Regions from separate parts of the Paenibacillus vandeheii genome, predicted to be linked through region 2. Evidence: riboswitches for the same ligand, from Rfam matches in the RefSeq annotation. Region 2 holds a riboswitch; each other region holds the start of a gene.
The links. A riboswitch is a leader RNA that binds a small molecule or an ion and turns the genes downstream of it on or off. The one in region 2 is predicted to bind cyclic di-AMP.

Region 1: another riboswitch for cyclic di-AMP. It lies ahead of P5G61_RS18015 (3D domain-containing protein); the one in region 2 lies ahead of P5G61_RS29660 (resuscitation-promoting factor).
Region 3: another riboswitch for cyclic di-AMP. It lies ahead of P5G61_RS30705 (C40 family peptidase); the one in region 2 lies ahead of P5G61_RS29660 (resuscitation-promoting factor).
Region 4: another riboswitch for cyclic di-AMP. It lies ahead of P5G61_RS29235 (C40 family peptidase); the one in region 2 lies ahead of P5G61_RS29660 (resuscitation-promoting factor).

What each region holds. Positions count from the first base shown of each region.
Region 1 is NZ_JAROCD010000008.1:307,502-312,721, forward strand. It holds gene P5G61_RS18000 (PspA/IM30 family protein) at 1-377, opposite strand, end outside; gene lpdD (prenylated flavin chaperone LpdD) at 506-853, opposite strand; gene P5G61_RS18010 (polysaccharide deacetylase family protein) at 1,007-1,795, shown strand; gene P5G61_RS18015 (3D domain-containing protein) at 1,930-2,598, opposite strand; cyclic di-AMP (ydaO/yuaA leader) riboswitch at 2,601-2,797, opposite strand; gene P5G61_RS18020 (amino acid ABC transporter ATP-binding protein) at 3,092-3,814, opposite strand; gene P5G61_RS18025 (ABC transporter substrate-binding protein/permease) at 3,801-5,220, opposite strand, start outside.
Region 2 is NZ_JAROCD010000022.1:14,001-19,220, reverse strand. It holds gene rsmA (16S rRNA (adenine(1518)-N(6)/adenine(1519)-N(6))-dimethyltransferase RsmA) at 43-945, opposite strand; gene rnmV (ribonuclease M5) at 950-1,495, opposite strand; gene P5G61_RS29660 (resuscitation-promoting factor) at 1,650-2,834, opposite strand; cyclic di-AMP (ydaO/yuaA leader) riboswitch at 3,109-3,362, opposite strand; gene P5G61_RS29655 (TatD family hydrolase) at 3,604-4,374, opposite strand; gene P5G61_RS29650 (HD domain-containing protein) at 4,704-5,220, opposite strand, start outside.
Region 3 is NZ_JAROCD010000025.1:18,937-24,156, reverse strand. It holds gene P5G61_RS30715 (M1 family metallopeptidase) at 1-759, shown strand, start outside; gene P5G61_RS30710 (hypothetical protein) at 770-1,612, shown strand; cyclic di-AMP (ydaO/yuaA leader) riboswitch at 1,864-2,001, shown strand; gene P5G61_RS30705 (C40 family peptidase) at 2,005-2,475, shown strand; gene P5G61_RS30700 (GNAT family N-acetyltransferase) at 2,873-3,367, shown strand; gene P5G61_RS30695 (c-type cytochrome) at 3,517-3,876, shown strand; gene rbsK (ribokinase) at 4,204-5,190, opposite strand.
Region 4 is NZ_JAROCD010000021.1:15,712-20,931, forward strand. It holds gene P5G61_RS29220 (NAD(P)/FAD-dependent oxidoreductase) at 1-559, shown strand, start outside; gene P5G61_RS29225 (sensor histidine kinase) at 666-2,057, shown strand; gene P5G61_RS29230 (response regulator transcription factor) at 2,159-2,866, shown strand; cyclic di-AMP (ydaO/yuaA leader) riboswitch at 3,033-3,166, shown strand; gene P5G61_RS29235 (C40 family peptidase) at 3,172-3,645, shown strand; gene asnB (asparagine synthase (glutamine-hydrolyzing)) at 3,852-5,220, shown strand, end outside.

The DNA of each region.
Region 1 (5,220 bases), on a different contig from region 2:
CGCATTTCGTCCAGCTTGCCACGAAGGTTATCGGCAGACGCTTTATTTTGATCATAGCTTGTTTTGTATTCAGCCATCTTTTCTTCAGCGACTTTTTTCTCTTCCAGTGCCCGACGGGCCAGATCCATATTCTGTGCACGCGCAGCTGTATGTGCTTGCTCTTCACGTTTCTTCACGAGAGCTTCCTGTTCTTCGAACAGTTGCTTGAATTTCTTCTCAATGGCAATCTGTGCGGCAACAGCTTTCTCCGCATCTTCCAGATCTTCCTGCATATCCCGGATATATTGATCTGTCATCTTGATTGGATCTTCTGCCTTGTCAATAATGGAATTAATGTTAGACATCGTTAAATCGCGCAATCGTTTGAAAATGGACATTATGGTATTCCTCCTAGTCGATAGTTCATCCTTGTATATAATCATACATACGTGGCAATGTTCTACTCGTTTCAATTTTAACAAAAAAAATCTTAAAAAACGATTTTAGCTACTTAGCCTACCTGTAGCTATTGGATCAGTGGACCGGTTTGGCTCAACAGCTCTTCATCCAGCAGCTTCTCTGCAGTCTGCACAATCTCATCAATCTGCATTCGCGTAATAGCATCAAAGTGAATGCCCATAATCACAGTCACGGTTACCTTTAAATGCAGAGAAGCTCTACGTGCAAGTCTCTCGCACAGCTCTTGTTCTTTATGCCCAGGGATATGCACCGTAGCCCCGTTCACCCGTTCCCGGTCCGGATAAAATGTTGCTACCGCCCCAATATGTGATCTTCCTCCAGTTACCATAAACACTTTGTCTTCCCCTGCCTCAATCACCTGTAAACGAACGGAATTTAAATCGTATGTATTCATCCTGCTCCACCTGTCCTTTTCTATATGTAATATATATGGTGGAATTATGGCTACAATTTAATGAATCAACAATGAAACATCTCACATCATGCATAAATACGGATCCCCCGGGCATACCAAAGAGAACGCAATTTGGGAAAAGGAGGCACTAACATGCGCATACGCCTCATCATGTTATCCATCATGGTCATTCTTCTGGGAGGAAGTTACGCCCCTGCTCAGATATGGGCATCTACAAGCCCGCAAACCGAACCTGCTTCGAAGTCTGATTCTTCCGAAGAGGAACAGCTGACACTGGGACAGCTCAGACAGAAATATGCGGATACGTTCAAAACCAACGGCCCTTCAACAAAAAAGGTCGCACTGACTTTTGATGATGTACCTGATCCGCGGTTCACCCCTCAAGTGCTGGATATTTTAAAAAAATACAAGGTACGGGCTACCTTTTTCATCGTGGGACATCGCGCTGAGAAACATCCGGATTTGGTGAAACGCATGGTGAAGGAAGGGCATATTGTTGGCAATCACAGCTACAATCACCCCCAGTTCAGTAAGCTATCCATGAATGCATTTCGCAAACAAATCTTACATACCGGGGATATTATTCGAAATCTGGTAGGTTACACACCCAAAATGATTCGTCCACCCTATGGCGACATTAACGAGCAGCAGCTGCAATGGGCGGCCAAACAACATTACAGCATTGTGAACTGGAACGTCGATTCCCTGGACTGGAAGGGCCTCTCCAAAAAGGAAGTCAAACAAAATATCCTGTCTGCCGTCAAACCTGGTTCCATTGTTCTGCAGCATGCAGGAGGCGGGGTCGGATCGATATTAAATGGTACTATTGAGGCACTGCCTGAAGTCATCGAGGAGCTGCGAAACCGCGGGTATGAGCTGGTAACTTTGGATGAACTGTTGGAACTGCCCAAGGGCAAGTAGGGTCATGATCACCGGAATCGGATATGCAAAAGGGTGTCCTTCAATCACAATATTTTGATTGAAGGACACCCTTTTCGGTTTAATGTAGGTTCAGTTGTAGTCTCACATGCTCATGTGCAGCTACTCTTTTGATTTTATTTCAAAATGTAAAGTTCAACATCCTGAATACCAAATGTGTTCACGGATTGCTTGCTGCCAGGAATAAAGATATCAATTTTATGGCCTTTGATGGCACCACCCACATCACGGGCTGTAGCAACAAATGCCTGTTTAGGTAGTCCTGGATGTGTATGACCCGTTACCAGTACTTTTGTACCCAGTGGAATGATACTAGGGTCTACTGCGATCGTGCCCAGTTCGAGCGGATTACCGAAGTAATCTACTGCACCCCATCCTCCATTTTCGGAAGCATCCGCGGAGTATGCTGTTGCTTTTACGTCAACAGTTTTGCTGTAATCAAACGTTTTCCCCCAGGCCTGTACCACCTTGCTATCCGAATTTACGTCAAGACTTGCGGCAGTCACCGTTTTGGCCTCTGTTTTTGCTGCTGCAGCAGAAGCTGTGTTCGTTGTGTTACCAGGGATCGTAATTTTCAATCCCCCATAAATGTTGTAGGCTGAAATGTCATTGTTAGCTTTAATAAGTGCGTTAAGTCCAACTCCATATTGTTTGGATAAGGTGTAGAAGGTATCCCCCTCTTTGGCCACATGAACTGAATCAGCATGAGCCGGAACGGCTTGAATGAGCATTGCTGCTGTCAGCAAAGCTGTTGCTGTTTTGGCTATACGTTTCTTGTTAATCATGGTCTTCCTCCCTCATTATGCCTGCGAAGTTAGTTGTCGGATTCGGATGGAGGAAACCACCCTATAGGTTCAATTACATGAATAATTTATGTAGCCCTAATTCACCCCAAGCCGTGTGCAAATGATTCTTCCCCAAGCACACTCTGCATCGTTACATCCCCCACACTCCCACCTCCGGAAGTTTCGGCAGGAACAAATATATCACAATTTTGTAACCAAGAGTCGTAGTAAATGTTACCATCTGGCTAAACCACTTCAACTTCTATGCTGAATTCAAGCGACTTTTTTCAATAAATTGTCTATTTGGACTTCAATCATTGATGACAGAAACGTTACTTTTTATGTAAATCTGTTCGTATCCTCACATAACAAAACATCCCTGCCGACTGGGCGTCGACAGGGATGTATGGAGCGGATGAAACTTTCACCCACTGGATAAATTTTTGTTTTGCATCTTGCTCATCATCCTTAAGAACTTAAGGATTTGGATGTATTAGAGCACTTTAGCGAGGAAGTCACGTGTACGTGCATGCTTGGGTTGACCAAACACTTCATCCGGCGTTCCTTCTTCTACAATAACCCCGCCATCCATAAACAGAATGCGGTCACCCACTTCGCGAGCAAAGCCCATCTCATGCGTTACAATGACCATGGTCATACCACCTTCAGCAAGGCGCTTCATGACATCCAGCACCTCACCGACCATTTCAGGGTCTAGTGCAGAAGTTGGCTCGTCAAACAGCATGACATGCGGCTGCATTGCGAGAGCTCTTGCAATGGCTATCCGTTGTTTCTGTCCACCGGACAGCTGGTTTGGATAGGCGTCTTTTTTGTCGGACAGGCCGACCGTCTTGAGCAAATCTGCGCAAATTTGTTCCGCTTCGTGTGCAGACTGTTTTTTCACTTTGATGGGAGCAATCGTAATGTTCTGCTGGACCGTTTTGTGCGGGAACAGATTGAAATGCTGGAATACCATCCCCATTTTTTCACGAGTCGCATTAATGTTATGTTTGGGATCCGTGATCGATACTCCCTCAAAATCAATCTCCCCGGAAGTTGGCTGCTCCAGTAGGTTCAGACAACGTAAGAAGGTACTTTTCCCCGATCCGGACGGACCGATGACCACGACAACCTCACCTTTGCCTATTGTTACGTTGATGCCCTTAAGCACATCGTTGCTTCCATATGATTTGTGTAATTGTCTAACGTCTATCACTTGCACTCAACTTCCTTTCCAGTCGACCCAGCAGCTTGGACAAAATGAACGTCAGCACAAAGTAAATGGCTGCTGCAATCAGGAATGGGTTCATTCCTTGGTACGTAATGTTTTTGACCACACTTGCCTGGTACATAATGTCCACCATACCGATAACCGAGATAATGGAGGATTCCTTGATAATTGTCACGAACTCATTACCAATCGCCGGCAGCACTGCTTTGAACGCTTGGGGAAGGATGATGAAGCGCATTGCGGCACCTCTTCCCATCCCCAGGGAACGAGCTGCTTCCAGTTGACCGCGATCCACCCCCTGGATACCTGCACGGAAAATCTCGGCAAGATAGGCACCACTATTAATGGAAAGGGTGATAATACCCGCCTGAAGCGGCGTAAAATTAATTCCAAGGGTCAAAGCAAGTCCATAATAGATAATCATTAACTGAACCAGCATAGGCGTACCACGAATAACCTCAACGTAAGCTGTTCCGAGCCAGCGCAGAATTGCGACGTCATGCAGACGGAACAGACAGATGATCAAACCAATAATGACCCCGAATATTACACCGAGAGCAGACAGTAAGAGCGTATAGCCCACACCTGTCGCATAGAAGCTTTTGTACTGCCAGAACACTTCAAAAATATTTTGGCTTTTATTCACCTTGTCTGCCATCAACTGGCTTGCTTCTGTAACCATCTGATCAATTTTATTTTCGCTTTTCAGACGTTCGAGCGTTCCGTTGACTGCATTCAGCAATTCCGTATTGCCCTTGCGAATCCCGATCGCCGCTTCGACCTGCTCTTCATCCGGGATCGCAGCAGATAGTCCAATAACATCATCCAGATAGCCGGCAGCTACTGTATCTTCGACGATCGCAGCATTCACACGATTGGTCTGTAATTGCAGTACGATATCAGATATTTTATCAAGTGCTGTCAATTTGGCGCCTGGGATTCCCTGACCAATCGTTTCCTGAATGGAACCTTTTTGGACTCCAATTTTTTCATTTTCCAGATCGGCCATGGTTGAATATTTGTCTTTATCCTCATTGCGAATCATGATAACTTGTTTCGATTTATAATAGGTATCGGAGAAGTCGATGCTTTTTTTACGCTCATCCGTTGGCGTCATTCCCGAGATGACCATATCTACACGACCACTCTGCAATGCAGGAAGAAGTCCGTCAAAACCCATATCCTCTATTACAAGTTCTGCCCCAAGATCGGCAGCAATTTCTTTGGCAATCGAAATATCAAAGCCGACAATTTGATCTTTACCATCAATGACTTTATGGAATTCATATGGTGCAAAATCGGCGCTTGTACCGAGCACCAGCTTTTTACTGCCTGAATCGCCTGTAGTTCCCGTTGCCGACGCAACCGGTGTAACCGTAGTGAGCAAAACC
Region 2 (5,220 bases):
CCCATCGTATGGGCAGAAACCCGGATTGGTTCATCCGAATTTTTACAGAGCTGCGCGTACCCCGGCTTCCCACATGACGGTACTAAGTGTCGCGTATTCCTGCAGACTCAATGTTTCTCCTCGTCTCGAAGGCTGAATGCCAGCCTGCTCCAACAGCTGATCAGCCTGTTCTCTGTTCTCCTTTGTGAAGAAACGAGCTTTAAGATTATTCGAGATCGTTTTTCTACGCTGAGCAAAAGAAGCCTGTACCACTTCGAAGTAATGTGCCTCGTCGGGAATTTCAACCGGCGGCTGCTCACGCACCTTCAGCTTGATTACCGCCGATTCCACATTAGGCTGCGGAATAAAGACTGTAGGCGGCACAATGCAGACCAATTCCGGCATACTGTAGTACTGAACCGCAATGCTCAGACTGCCATAGTCCTTTGATCCTGGTGCAGCAGCCATACGTTCCGCCACTTCCTTCTGGATCATGACCACAATGCTGTCCACAGGCAGCTTCTCTTCGAGCAGCTTCATCATGATTGGCGTCGTTACATAATAAGGCAGATTGGCTACAACACTCACTTTATCTACCGTTCCAAAATCCGTACGGAACAGCTCAGCCAGATCCAGCTTCAGCACATCCCCGTGATGCACACGAACGTTCGGATAAGGCTCCATCACTTCCCCCAGAATTGGCAACAGTCGCTGATCAATCTCTACAGCCGTTACAGGCCCAGCTACCCGAGCGAGACGTTCTGTGAGTGCACCAATACCCGGTCCGATCTCAAGTGCGCCTTTGGACTCGTCCAAATCAGCTGCATTTACAATTTTATTCAATATATTTTGATCGATCAGAAAGTTCTGACCCAGGCTCTTCTTGAATGAAAATCCGTGTCTTTGAATAATTTCTTTGGTTCGTTTGGGTGTTGCAATCTCTACGGTTTCTTCCATGCCCTTCATACGCTCACAATCCTTCACGTTCAATTTGCGATAATGCTTCGGAGAACTCTTCCCGGGTAATCTGGAATACACTCAACCGCTTGTGGAACTGCTTGCCGTTGCAATAACCGATGCCCAACAAATTGCCCATCTCCATGCGACGTGCAGCAGCCTGTGGGTGCACAATCAGTCCCGCAGCAATCAGATCCTCCCAATCGATCAGACTTGGTGCGCCTTCATATGACGTATGCACACGAGCCAGTGCATGACGAATCGCCTCCGGTGAGGCGTTCTCCACTCCGATGTCGCCTTTGCGCGTAGCATCCGCCTCCGGAATGAAGGCATGTTTGCAACCAGGTACTTTATTGGCAATGATTTTACGAATACGTTCACCCGCGTGATCCGGGTCTGTCAGTACGATGACACCACGTCTCTCTTGCGCAAGTGCAATCCGCTTTAGAATGCGCTGGTTGATGGCTGATCCACCAGTCTCGATTGTATCTGCCTGAACCGCACGGCGAATGGCTACGGTGTCATCACGGCCTTCCACCACGATCACTTCTTTTATCATGTTCCATTTCTTCCTTTCTAACGCAAAAAGAAGAGGAATATCCTCTTCTCTGCCAAACGCGGGGGAGACTGAATTCAGACCCCTCCGCCGCATATTCCGCATGAATCATTCATGCAACTATTTTATAGCATTCCCATTTCAAAGTAAAACGATTTTAGTTTGCTTCCGGCTTCACCGGACCAATCACATATACCGTCTTGCCTTTCTTCCGTCCGAAGTTCAGGGCATGCTTCACACTATCATAATACACATCAATTTTGTTGCCTTTAATGGCACCACCGGTGTCTTCCGCACGACGGAAGCCAAGGCCCTCGATATACACCCACCAGCCAATCGGAATGATTTTGGGATCAACCGCAATGGTACGTCCCTCGGTGACCCGAGTGCCTGAGGCTGTTTTTGTGCCGATACCGGGCTCTTCAGAAGAGTATGCCGTCATGGATACATTTTTCAATACTTTAGAATATTTAAAAGAACTGCCTGAGACGGTAATCACTTTGCTGCCCGAGGCAGCGGTTTTCTTCGAGTTCGTGGTTGTTGCTGTTTTTGTCGTGGAAGTCTGCGCCGATACCGTCTGAATCACTGGCTCTTTCACAACAGGTTTTGCTTTGGTGCCAACGGCGATAACTTTATCAACGCGATTCGTTGCGATCGATTTACCCACCATTTTTTTGGAGACCAGTTCTCCATCCTGGAACACTTTTTCAATATGCTGTACAAGTGTGCCTTCTTTACCGCTCACAACGACACGATTGTCGCCTTTGTACAAGCTAGGGTCAGCTGTTTTGATCACTTTATAAGCGATCGGCTGTTCCACTTCCACCGTACGCTTGGTTACACGCACTACACGAATTTTCATATCCGCTTCAACAGTGGTTCCCAGCGCAGGATACACTTTATCTTCACTTGCAATCTGAATACCTGATTTTTTAATCGCATCTTTTACCGATGAATCGGTTGTATACAGAGTCTTGGTGTCTCCGTCTGCCGTAATCTTAACTGGAACGGCCCGCTCAATAACGATGCGGTCTCCATCTGTGATCGCCCCATTCAAGGGCATGGATACCTGATCGTGAGGGCTGACTGTGATTGACTGCTCCTCCAGCATTTCCTGAAGCATTCCTGTACGAGTCTCTACCGCTTGAGCTTTGCCATCAATAACCAGTGAAATTTGTTTCCCGGCCTGACCGTAAACGACTAACAAGATCATGATTGTAAGCGCAATTGAGAAAATCGCGATCAATGCCATTTGACGCAAGTTCTCATGCTTCCACCGCAACGCGAAAGACTTACTGGATGATCGTGACTCATGGGTCTCTTCTGGTTGGAATGTGCCCACTTCTCCGTCCTCCTTCATAGCCTCGCCGTCTAAAGTAATGCATGATGTCTTTGACGCGACTATACCAAATTTTCTACAGAACACAGATCGGACCAACATAATCCGGGTTCTGCACCATGAACCAATCTTCGCAACATGATGTCATCCTCCTGAATACTTACCGTATGATGACAGTATTTCTTTTATTCAAAAACAAAAAAGCCAAAGAAAGAGTTTAAGAGGAACTCTTTCGTGGCTTCCGAATGATTCTGAATATCGGAAATTCATGCACGAGGTTGCCTCTCTTTTTCCGCTTGCGAGGTTAGCTGTCGGGTTCGGGCGAAAGAGAGCCGCCCTATCTCCGGTCACCCGCTCATGGCGGACGCCCTTGAATTCACCCCGAGACCCAAAGAAGAAATCAAATACGGCTTCGCAGATTTATACGCTGCTTTTGGGTCAGCGCATGTTGCGCATCGGCTGCAATCACCGATGTTTAAGCCCTATTGGTTCCCCCGCTCTCCGTTAACGGAGACTCAGCGAGACTGATTCATGAAAGTAATGTTGTTTCATCGGAAAGTGTCCCTTTGTTCATCCCCCGAACATCTGTCCAATTTTCCGCACAACAATTCACTGAAAAGATGATATCCTGTTTCTATGCATGTTGTAAAGCGTTGTTCAAGTACGTTTTTCTAAATATTTGGTTAAAATATTGTAATATTCTTGATTTATTTGGATCAAAAAGCAAATTAACTCCGCCTAACTCACTTTTTCACCCGTTTTGCTCGATATTTTAACGAATCCCAAATCGTTCCATGGCATTTCTGGTCGTTATTGCTGCAATTTCCTCTACCGAAATGCCTTTAATTTCCGCAGCTGCTTCTGCAACCAGACGTACATGCGCTGTCTCATTTCGTTTCCCACGATAAGGATGAGGTGTCAAATAAGGCGAGTCGGTTTCAATGAAAAATCGGTCCATAGGAACCTTCTCAAGTACCTCTTTCGGCTGCTTCGCATTTTTGAACGTGATTGGCCCTCCGAAGGAAAGATGGAAGCCCAAATCCAGGCACATTTTTGCCGTTTCCCAGCTGCCAGAGAACGAATGCATGACACCGCCTACTTCTCCAGCCTTTTCTTCACGCAGAATCTTTACAATATCCTCATGCGCATCCCGGTTGTGAATGACAATCGGCATATTCAACTCACGGGCCAGTCCAATCTGTTGTCGTAATACGCGATGTTGAACCTCTTTCGGTGAAGTGTCCCAATAATAGTCTAGACCAATTTCACCAATGGCTACCACTTTTTCATGCTTGCATAAAGATGCAATCCATTCCAGATCACCCTCCTGCATCGTGATCGCATCTACAGGGTGCCAACCTACTGCCGCATATATAAAATCATAGGTTTCAGCCAGCTTCATCGTGGTTGGAATGGTCTCCCGGTTAAAGCCTACGTTAATCATGCGGCCAACGCCTGCATCCACAGCACGCTGAATCATTTCCTCGCGGTCCTCGTCGAATTGTGGGGCATCCAGATGGGTATGTGTGTCGAACAACATCATTTTGTATTTCTCCCTTCGTGTCGAATCAACGACAATCTCTTCTTTATCCACTCTGCAGATCTTAACCAGAAATAAATATTACAAATTAGATCGTGCTTTTATCTATATTTCATTTCATTCGTTCATTGAGCACAACATGTAGAACGAACATGTTCCTTCATATCTATATGTTGCTTAATTTTAGCCGGCTGAGTTGTATTCTAATTGCTCTGATTACAAAATTATGTCGATCTACATGTACTCTCCATTAAAGCAGATTACTGTATCATGAAAATAGCTCTTTTAGAAAGCCTTTTGCATCATGACTCATCAACAGCATTGCACACCATTTAATGTGAGAAATAGGGGCGTATATGGGACGGTAATTCATGAACAATCGCATCCACCTTATTTTGCGGATAATACAAGTGATGTTTTCCCCGATGAAGACCACTGATTGAACGGACGATGTCGGACACCTCTGACAACTCATGTAACTTGTCTTGCCGATCAAGCAGCAGAATCTGCTTGTCCGTTGATTCATCCGGACGAAACACATCATACGGATTATCCGATGGAAAATCAATTTCCAGATCATACTCGGGATTGAGACCTGCTACAGTGAAGGCTTCCCGAATCTCTTCAATCATGTTTACGTCGATCTGTTCAATCTCTACATACTTATATAATTTGCGATCTATAAAACGTTCGCATAACTCACTTAGAACAGCATCGTCCTCTTTGCGCCACTGCATAAATGCCGTCTGAATCAAAGCTTCGTCCAGTTGTAAATATTCGTCCACCGATAGATCTCCCTCGAATAACTGGGGCAGTGGATCGATCATGAAGCGGAATTGGAAACCTTGC
Region 3 (5,220 bases), on a different contig from region 2:
ATGGTCGCCAGTAATGAATTTGAAGAGGCTTGGCTGGACGAAGGATTCACCTCCTATGCGGAAGACAAACTGATGGAACAGGAATACGGACTTATCCCGAATCTGCCCGTACAATCAGGTCTCATTACTTCCCCAGCTCCACTGACACAAGACTCCTGGAAGTTTGATTCCCAGAATCATTATGCAGCCAACGTATACACAAGAGGCAAGCTTGTATTACTCGGGATCGAGCAGCAGGTTGGTGCTAAAACGATGGAGCGCATTCTCTCGACCTATGTGAAGAAATACCGCTTCAAACACCCTACTTCATCTGATTTTCAAAAGGTCGTGGAACAAGTGACCCGCACGTCCTGGTCGGATTATTTTGAACAATACGTGTACGGAGACGGCATGGCTGACTTTGCAGTGGAGAAGATCAAGGTCACTCCCGTTCTGAAAGATGGTCAAACCTTGTACGAGTCGTCGGTTACAGTGCAGAAAAAAGGCAGTGAATATACGAAGGTGCCTGTTCGAATTATGTTCGAGGATGGGAAAACCATGACGAAAGAATGGGATGGTAGCAAGGAGCGCATTACCTACAAATTGACCTACACTTCCCCGGTTTCCTGGGCGATGACTGATCCGCTATACACGATCGTGCTGGAGAACCATCATATGAACAATTTTCTGAAAGCCGGACTGGATGAGCCAACCAAATCCCGCTGGAGCATGAGCGCAACCAAACTTATAGAAGCTATATTCGGAAGTCTGTCATGGTGAGGTGGATACAGTGAAAGCGAAAATACGTGAAGGCTGGTTTCTCGTCCGTCAGCATATGTTCATTGCGGCACTCTTATTTCTCTATCAATTAATATGGGGATACTTTCTTTATCGGATGGTACAGTCAGCTGTAGTCCCGCTTCTCCTGCGTTATCCTGAACCTGATGCCGGGGAGCTAAGTACGATTCTATTCAAAATGGAGAGCCAGCTTGGTCTGTCAACGAACCCGGAGGTCCATCGCTATTTATGGATTCTAGGAGCTATGCTGCTGCTGCGGATGCTAATTAGCCCGCTCATTCAGGCAGGGCTGCTCTACTCGCTCCAGCATTTTAATCATTCGGAAGAGCGCGTTCCATTCATTCGCGGCATCAAAAATTTGTGGAAACCGATGCTGTTGCTTCACACGATTCGAACCGTATTGCTGCTGCTGCCGGCTTATTGGCTCGCACCGAAGCTCTATTCCATCTTTATGGATGGCTTTCATTCCCTCCAACTGCTCTTGCCGGGTATTCCCTATGTTGCTGGTTGGATTGTATACGGGTGGGTAATACATCATGCCCTTCTCTACATGCAGTTTGGGGTCTCGGCTCCTGACGGGGAAGGTGGAGCGCGTGGTACGTTCCAGGCCCTATGGATTGCTCTGCGCCAAACCATCACCCTGATCGGTATTGCGACCCTGCTGGGCGGTCTTCATCTGTTGGTCTTTGGTGCCTTTACCTCAGCTTCATGGTTAGTAACAGGCTTAACCGGCCTTATACTACAACAAACGTACCCACTTGCCCGGTGCTTGCTGAGTCTGTGGAAAATATGCGCCCATTTCCGGTTATGGCAGTCCAACTCGGTCAAGGAATAAATTGAACGGTTAAAATTGTTACCATCTCTATGTAAAGTTAAGCTCATCAAATGCCGTTAAACAAGCAAACCTCGACCTTTCCCCGTCAAAGGTCGAGGTTTTTTTTGCTAATTTTGTTGCTAAACGTTGCCAAAGTGATATACCTCTGTTACAATAATCGCAGTGAGTTTTTAGTAACAACTTTGTAATCTTTACCTTCATATTTGTAACTACTTAAAATTTAATCGTCATTTCTTGATTTCGCAGGTGCACAACTAGCATAGCCAAATTCCTAGCACCTGGGAAGCGGGGGAACCAGTTATGGGTGAATTGATCTTGCAACAGAGGGATCATAGGGGACCTTCAACCGAATCCTTAAGCTAACCTCGCAGGCATTGGAAGGGGTATATCTTTTGTTTAAGAAGAAACTAACCGCAGCTGTACTTAGCCTCACATTCGCATTATCGCTTGGAGCAGGCAGCGCATTCGCAGATTCAAAAATGGACCAAGTCATTGATTCAGCAATGGGAACTACATACAAAAGCGGAGGAACAACGCTTAACGGCTTTGACTGCTCTGGGTTTACAAGTTATGTATTCGACAAGCTGGGCATTGATCTGGCACGCCAATCAAGTTCGCAATTCGACATGGGCGATTCAGTATCCCGTATGGAAATGAGACCAGGTGATCTGGTATTCTTCAATACAACGGGCAAAGGGGTCTCGCACGTAGGGATCTTTGTAGGAGATGGAAAGTTTGCACACTCCTCTTCTTCCAAAGGAGTTACAATCAGCGCATTAAGTGAAAGCTATTGGGCTAACCGCTATGTTGGCGCTAAACGCATTATGAGCACGGACGCATATGAGACATTGGCCATCGACTAGGGACAAGCTGAGCAACGTCATGCTGTAACAATAACACTACTGTAACGAAGCATAATAGAACCGTCTGGTACATTCTCCGCAGGAATGTATCCGGCGGTTTTTTTGTGCTTCGTTTCCATCAAAAGTATTTTGGGATAAGCTATCTAACCTAACTTTACTTTTTTAGGGCTATTTTGCATTGCTTCGTCCGTGCTCTTATAATGTTTTTACCCATCCCACTATAATATAAACGAAATTACCGGAACTTTTGTTTCACTTTTTTTCAATAACAAGGACTTGCCAAATGAACGCCTCTTTTGTAGAGTGAAAACAAGATAGATATGGAATGACATATCTAGGCTATTGGACAAATTAAAATCAGTATAGCTTGTTCACAATGAGAGGAGCGTGCAGTTGTATGGATAAAGCCCCTGTGACGTTTCACGTTGTGCCCATGCAAGAAGAACATGCGGAGCTCATCTGTGATTGGCAGTATGATCCGCCTTATAATATTTATAGCTGGCTACCCTGGGAGCAGATGAAAGCACTCGAAGTGGAATTCGGAGATCCCCAGCTACGGAAGGAACAATATGCAGTGGTGTTGGGAGAGGATCATCAAATTTGGGGTTTCGCTCAATACTTCCCACTTGAAGGTGTCACCCGCATCGGGCTTGGTATGCATCCCGAACGCTGTGGACATGGTCTGGGGACGGCTTTTGTCTCGGCCATTGTGCAGGAAGCGATTCGCCGGAACCCGGCAAACGAAATTGATCTGGAAGTCCTGACCTGGAATGAACGGGCCATTCGTGTCTATCTCAAGGCCGGATTTGTTACGCAGGATACATACGAACGACAGACACCGAGCGGTTTGAAACCTTTTTACTGCATGGTCTATGAAGGTCCTCGGGGATAAATAAATCATAAAATGGCACTAAAAAGTCCCGGTTATGTGATTAGTTCAAAAAATTACCACAAAATGCTATGATGTAACTACAGGTTCCGTTATAATGATATGGATAGTTTCAGGTTAGATGATCTTTCATTCTGGAGGGGACATAAGGGATGCACAAATGGATCATGAGCGGGGTATTTTTTGCAGCGTGCGCTTTAGCTATTGTACTAATGTTTACGCTTCCAGGGAAAGAGGAAGTTGCAGAAGAAGCGAAACCGACGATGCCGGAAGTTACCATGGATGCAGGACAGGCTGAGACACTCGTCAAAGCAAATTGTATTACCTGCCACGGTGATCAGCTTCAAGGGGGCATGGGCCCTAGTCTGCAGAAGATTGGAAGCCAGGACGATGTGGAGAAGATTTATACGACCATTGTCAAAGGTAAAAGCGGCGGTATGCCTTCGTTCAAAGATAAGTTGAAGGATGAAGAAATCGCGAATGTTGCGATGTGGCTGGCTGAGAAGAAGTAATCCCATCGTTTAAGGCGAAAAGTTAAGACAGATTGCAAGCATGTATAGCGGGGTGGCTTCAATCACCTCCTGCACTTTAACGCATGCTCTAACCCATGTTGACGCTGGACGCATAACCTAGTCAACCATATCACAGGATTACTGGGTTTATCGATGCTCTACAGAGAAGAGGCTCTCACTCTCCCTTGCCGGGAAAGTAAGAGCCTCTTGGTCATATTCACTTGTTCAGCGTGTAGAGAAAGCTTCGGTGAAAACATGCGGCGCAATGGCTACTCCCGTTGCATGAGCTTATTCTGCCGCCTATTATTCATCCTAAAGAAGAATGGCTTACTGCGTCTTTGCCTTCTGCTCGGCAAGGAAAGCCTGCACTTCACGTGCGGACGGCATCCCGGACTGGGCGCCTAGCTTCGTCACGGACAACGCGGCTGCGCCCATGGCGAAGCTTACCGCCGCGTCCAGCGTCTCTCCGCGCGCGAGGGCTACCGCCAGCGCGCCGTTGAAGCAATCGCCAGCGCCGGTCGTGTCGACGGCGCTTACGGCGTAGCCGGGCGCACGGCACGCGCCGGCACGCCCTGCCTGTACGCGGCCGCCAGGCGCCGCCGCGTATACAGCCCCCTCGGGGCCGAGCGTCGTGACGACAGCGGCCCCGAGGGATGCGGCGAGCTCTGCGACCGCAGCATCTACGTCTTCCGGCCGGAGTTCATCCCGGCCGGTAAGCACGGCGAGCTCGCTGCGGTTCGGCGTGACAACGTCGACGCACCGCAGCAGCTCCTGGGGCAGACCCGGCACCGCGGGAGCCGGGTTGAGCACCACCAATGCGCTGCCTTCAGCCGCCAGTTGGGCGGCGCGGGTGACCGCAGGCAGCGGGATCTCCAGCTGCAGCAGCACCGCTGCGGCTGCAGTCAGGCTTTTTACCGTATCCGCCTCTTCCAGCATCGCAGGCACTACCCGCCCATTCGCTCCAGGAATGACAATAATCCGGTTATCTCCTTTGGAGAGCCAGATGGAGGCCGTACCTGTAACCGTATCATTCAGAATGCGGACCTGTGAGGCAACCGCCCCGCTTTCCGTTAGACTGTGCAGCAAGCGTTCACCAAAACCATCCGATCCTACCGCACCAACCATCGTTGTCTGTCCGCCAAGTCGTGCTGCTGCCACCGCTTGGTTGGCACCTTTACCTCCGGCCAGATAGTGCAGTTCCTCCCCGCTCACCGTTTCCCCTTCCTCGGGAATGATGTCCGTCTTCACCACCAGGTCCATATTAAGGCTGCCTACGACAGTAATAAGCGGTTTGTTCTGATTATCGTCTGACATGTATGCTTCACTCACTTCCGGTAGTGCGAT
Region 4 (5,220 bases), on a different contig from region 2:
TACTGCAGTGCAACTTTCAGCTATCAGTAAACTTGTTGGGCCAGAGCAAAAGACCGAGATGACTCCGTTTAAACAATTTTATATTGAAATATCGGCTGAATCAGAAGGAGTCGTAACTGACAATCTTCGAAGCATTGGACTTGAGGTAAACCCTGCAGGTTATGCAACTAAGGCCCTGATCGCTTGCAATTTTTGCAGAGGAGCTGAGGAGTCTGGAATAGACATTGCTCTAAAATTAAATCAAGCTATAGCGGGGATATTGACACCGACACCTCTTAAGGTCGGATATGCTGGGTGTGCACTTGGGACTAGTGAACCCCTCTTGAGAGATATCGGAATCGTTAAAATGAAAGATAAATTCGATATGTATATAGGTGGAGATCCAAAAGGGATCAAAGCTTCTTTGGCAGAACTTTTTCTAGCTGGTTTAACGGAAGCGGAAGTGACACAAACTGTAATGAAAATAATTGATTATTATAAAATTCATGCAAAAGGTAAGGAAAAATTCAGTAAGTTTTTGAAGAGAATCACTGCTGAAGAATTAAAGAGAGTGCTTTAATCTATAGTAAATGGCAAAAATAAATTAAACAGGGAAATATTTATGAGTCGCCATAATGGCGACTGTTTTATTTTCCTAATAATGATATCAAAAGGTGATATATTCGGTGTGGAATAAAATTCATTTAAAACTCAGTTTTACCATTTTCAGCTTGTTTATTGGGATTTTAATATTGCTAAGCATTGTACTTAACCTCATATTCACGAATTTTTTGTCATCTAAAGTACACGATGAAGCCAACGAGTTAGCAGCACATTTGTCTACTATGCTTGAGGAGCAAGGTAACAGTGCAGAACAAATGGCCGATTTTACGGGGGTCCAGATGTATATCTTGAGCGCACAAGGAACATTCATTGAATCAAAGACTTCAGACGCCTCAACTCTCCCTGACTATATCTGGGACAATGATAAATTGTTTGAAGGGAAGAAGGTGGAAAGAGAATTCACATTAAATAACGAACTTTACCTGCTTCATGGTATCCCCGTGACCACTAATCCAACGGTCAAAGGGATTTATGTGATTAGTTCTCTAGAAAAGATGAAAGAATCGATCCAAACGATCAGAAATTTACTATTTATAACTGGATTTGGATCACTGTTATTGGCGTTGGGTTGCATCTTTTTTCTATCCAAAAAATTATCGAATCCATTACTGAAAATTGAAAGTGCAACTCGCCAAATTGCCAAAGGAGAACTGAATCTTGAAATTCCGGTGGAAACTAAAGATGAGATTGGTTCATTGTCACAAGCCATAAACGACCTCGCTAGAGAATTAAAACAATATCGAGATAATCGTTCGGAGTTCTTTGCCAACGTCTCTCATGAATTGAAAACACCCATTACCTATATGGAAGGGTATGCAGACATATTGGCTAAAAATCTGGTGGAAAATGAAGAAGAAAAGAAAAAATATTTACAAATCATTTCTGAGGAAGCACAACGTTTAAATGTAATCATAAATGATCTCTTTGAACTGTCTAAGATGGAGGAAGGTAAAATTGACTTAAAACTAATGTCTGTCGCACCCACTTCGATTATCCAAAGGTCTATAGATAAGGTTCAATTAAAAGCCCAAGAGAAAGATCTTACGATTCAAAGTAACCTGAGTTCCGTACCTCATATTTTTGTAGACCCTAACCGACTGGAACAGATCATTCTTAATCTGTTGGATAATGCCATTCGTTACACAGCTGAGGGGTATATTCAAGTTTCTTTAAGTTCTGAAACAGGTGGGGTGGCGATAAGTATTTGCGATACGGGACCCGGAATTTCAGCAGAAGAACTTCCGAATATATTTGAGCGCTTTTACCGAGTTGAGAAATCCAGATCTCGGGCATATGGAGGAACTGGACTTGGGCTGTCTATTGTTCAAAGTCTTGTAGTACAACAAGGAGGAACAATACAGGTAGAAAGTAAAATTGGAGAGGGCACGCGATTTAAAATAATTTTTCCGACCATCACGTCTTCTTCATTGAAATCACATAGTTCCAAAATATAATATGTAAAACAATTGAGCTAATGATATTTGAAAATTAAAGTAAGAAGAACGGCTATGTTGTAATATATCTATAGATTTTTGTATTGGATGGTGATGACCATATGAACAAGTTGAAAGCATTAGTTATTGATGACGAATGGAATATGAGAAATCTATTGCGTATTTATTTAACTAAAGAAGGTTTTGATATTACGGAAGCTCATAATGGAACCGAAGGACTGTCCTATCTTCAGAAAAATTCGTATCATGTCATTTTATTAGACGTTATGATGCCGGATATGGATGGTTGGCATCTTTGTAAAAAAATCAGAGCATTTAGTGAAACTCCTATATTAATGCTTACTGCTCGAGGGGATGTGAAGGATAAGGTGCATGGCTTAGGAGTGGGTGCTGATGATTATATGGTGAAACCTGTAAATTCAGATGAACTCATCGCTCGCCTGTTTGCACTTATTCGACGATCTTCACAGTCTTCGAGCCTAAAAGAAGTCGGTAGAAAAATCGTGTATTCAGACATGATTATTTATCCAGATCGAAGACAAGTTTTGGTATTAGACACAAATCTGGATTTAACCCAAAAGGAACTTGATATCTTGCTTATGTTGGCTGAGCACCCACAAAGAGTTTTCTCTAGAGATGAAATCATTGAACGTCTGTGGGGAAGTGACTTTTTTGGGGATAACCGAGTCGTGGACACCCACGTCAAAAATATCCGCGAGAAGTTACAGTTGGCTGGATTAGAACAGAATCCCATTCAAACAGTTTGGGGCATAGGATATAAGTGGTTGTATAGTGTAGAAGAGCCTTGAGCTTATAAGTAGAAGCTGGTAAAAAAAAGAATTTGTCCTAAGAAGCGATCGTTCCCTGAATTTAACAGGGGACGGTCTTTTCATTTTTTGTAGAGTAAGATATATGAGAATTCTACATAAAATCCACACATTATAACAATATAATACTCTATAGGTTACAAACATTTAACTATTTTTGCCGAATTTCGTATTGAAAACGGGGGAACCATTTGTTGGGTGAATTATTCTTGCAAGATAAGAATATAGGGAGCCTTTAACCGAATCCTTAAGCTAACTCCGTAGGCATCTAAGGGAGGAACAAAAGTTTGAAAAAGGTCATTTTGTCGGTGCTTGGAGCAGCAGTTTTATTTACCTCCACAGCAACGGGAGCATTTGCTAGTCAGGCAAAACTAACTGAAGAAATAAAAGAAGTGGTTGGAACGCCCTACCTTTATGGTGGGACCACAACATCAGGTTTTGATTGTTCCGGTTTTATCCTTTATGTTTTTAATGCATTTAAACTAGATTTGCCGCGCACCTCTAGTATGCAAGCAACAAAGGGATCGTTTGTAGAAAAAGAAGAACTACGCCCAGGAGATCTCGTTTTCTTCAATACAAATGGTCGCAGCATTTCCCATGCGGGCATTTATGTAGGTAACAATCAATTTGCACATTCATCAAGCAGTAAAGGTGTTCGAATTAGTAGCTTATCTGAAAGTTATTATAAATCCAGATATGTTACAGCTCGCCGAGTGGTTAGCGAGCAGAACTATCTTAAAATGATTGACGACAGTCATTAAAAATATGGACAAGCCCGTGAGGAGACGGGTTTGTCCATTTTGTTTACAACTTGCCTCGAACATATAGAATCACTCCAATGAACTAATCCAGTAAATATATAGATAACTTAAAAGAACGTGATTTATGATATAGACAGTATTCTTACACAGATTCCACATACATGAAGGCTAAACTAATCTTATATCGATTAGAGGAGATTAGCCCAATGTGTGGATTTGTAAGTTTATATAACAAATATCATGTGCCAGTAGATGCAAACATTCTGCAACAGATGACGGACTCCATAGCTCATCGTGGCCCAGATGATGAAGGGATATATATCCATGATCATATCGGTCTGGGTTTTAGGAGACTAAGTATACTGGATATTGAGCACGGGGCACAGCCCATGACCAATGAGAACAAAGATATTTGGTTGGTATTCAATGGAGAGATTTATAATTATAAAGAGTTGAGGGATTGGTTGAGTCAGAAGGGGTATACATTTTATACAGATTCCGATACCGAAGTATTACTGAGGCTTTATGAGGACGTTGGAATTAAATGTGTCAACTATTTACGAGGCATGTTTGGGTTCACCATATGGGATCAAAGGAGTGATCTTTTATTTGCGGCACGGGATCATTTCGGAATCAAGCCTGTTTATTACAGTGAGACCGCCTCCGGATACATGATTGGCTCTGAAATTAAAACGTTGCTGGCTTCAGGTAGGATTGATAGGGAAGTGGATGAAAATGCTCTTTATCAGTATCTCACATTTCAATATGTACCTGAACCTCTAACGATGTTCAAAGAGATCCATAAACTGAAAGCAGGCCATTATTTGATTGTACAGAATAATGGAATGACCATCAGACCGTATTACGAAGTGAAGTTTGAGCCCCATGAAAGTAGGTCGTATTCCGATTTAGTAGAGGAAACACGATCAGTAATAACGGAATCTGTTCGTATTCATAAGAACTCAGATGTCCCTAGGGGAGCATTCTTATCGGGTGGTATTGATTCAAGCAGTTTAGTTGGTTTACTTCATCGCTTGGAGCCAACCCAAACATTCAGCGTTGGATTTGATATGCCGGGCTATAGTGAATTGGATGATGCTAGGAAGACAGCAGCCTATTTAGGGACTGAGCATCATGAAATTCGGATTAATGCCCGCGACTATATAGATATACTACCTTCTCTAATATGGCATATGGATGAGCCAGTAGCAGACCCATCAGCCGTGGGTCTCTACTTTGTATCGAAGTTGGCTAGTCAGCATGTTAAGATGGCATTTTCAGGTGAAGGTGCAGATGAATTTTTTGGTGGCTACAACATTTATCGGGAACCCTATGCTCTCCGCATGTTTCAGGGTCTTCCAGGTCCATGGAGAAGTCTTGCAGGACATCTTGGACGATTACTGCCTACCGGCATGAAAGGCAAAGGATTCTTGGAAAGAGGGAGTCTTATTCTGCAAGAACGTTACTTTGGAAATGCGAAGATTTTTATGGATCATGAAAAAAGTAAGGTATTAGCACCATGGTTATCGGAGCAGGGAGTATGTAAACCAACCCAGCAGGTGACTAAGCCACTTT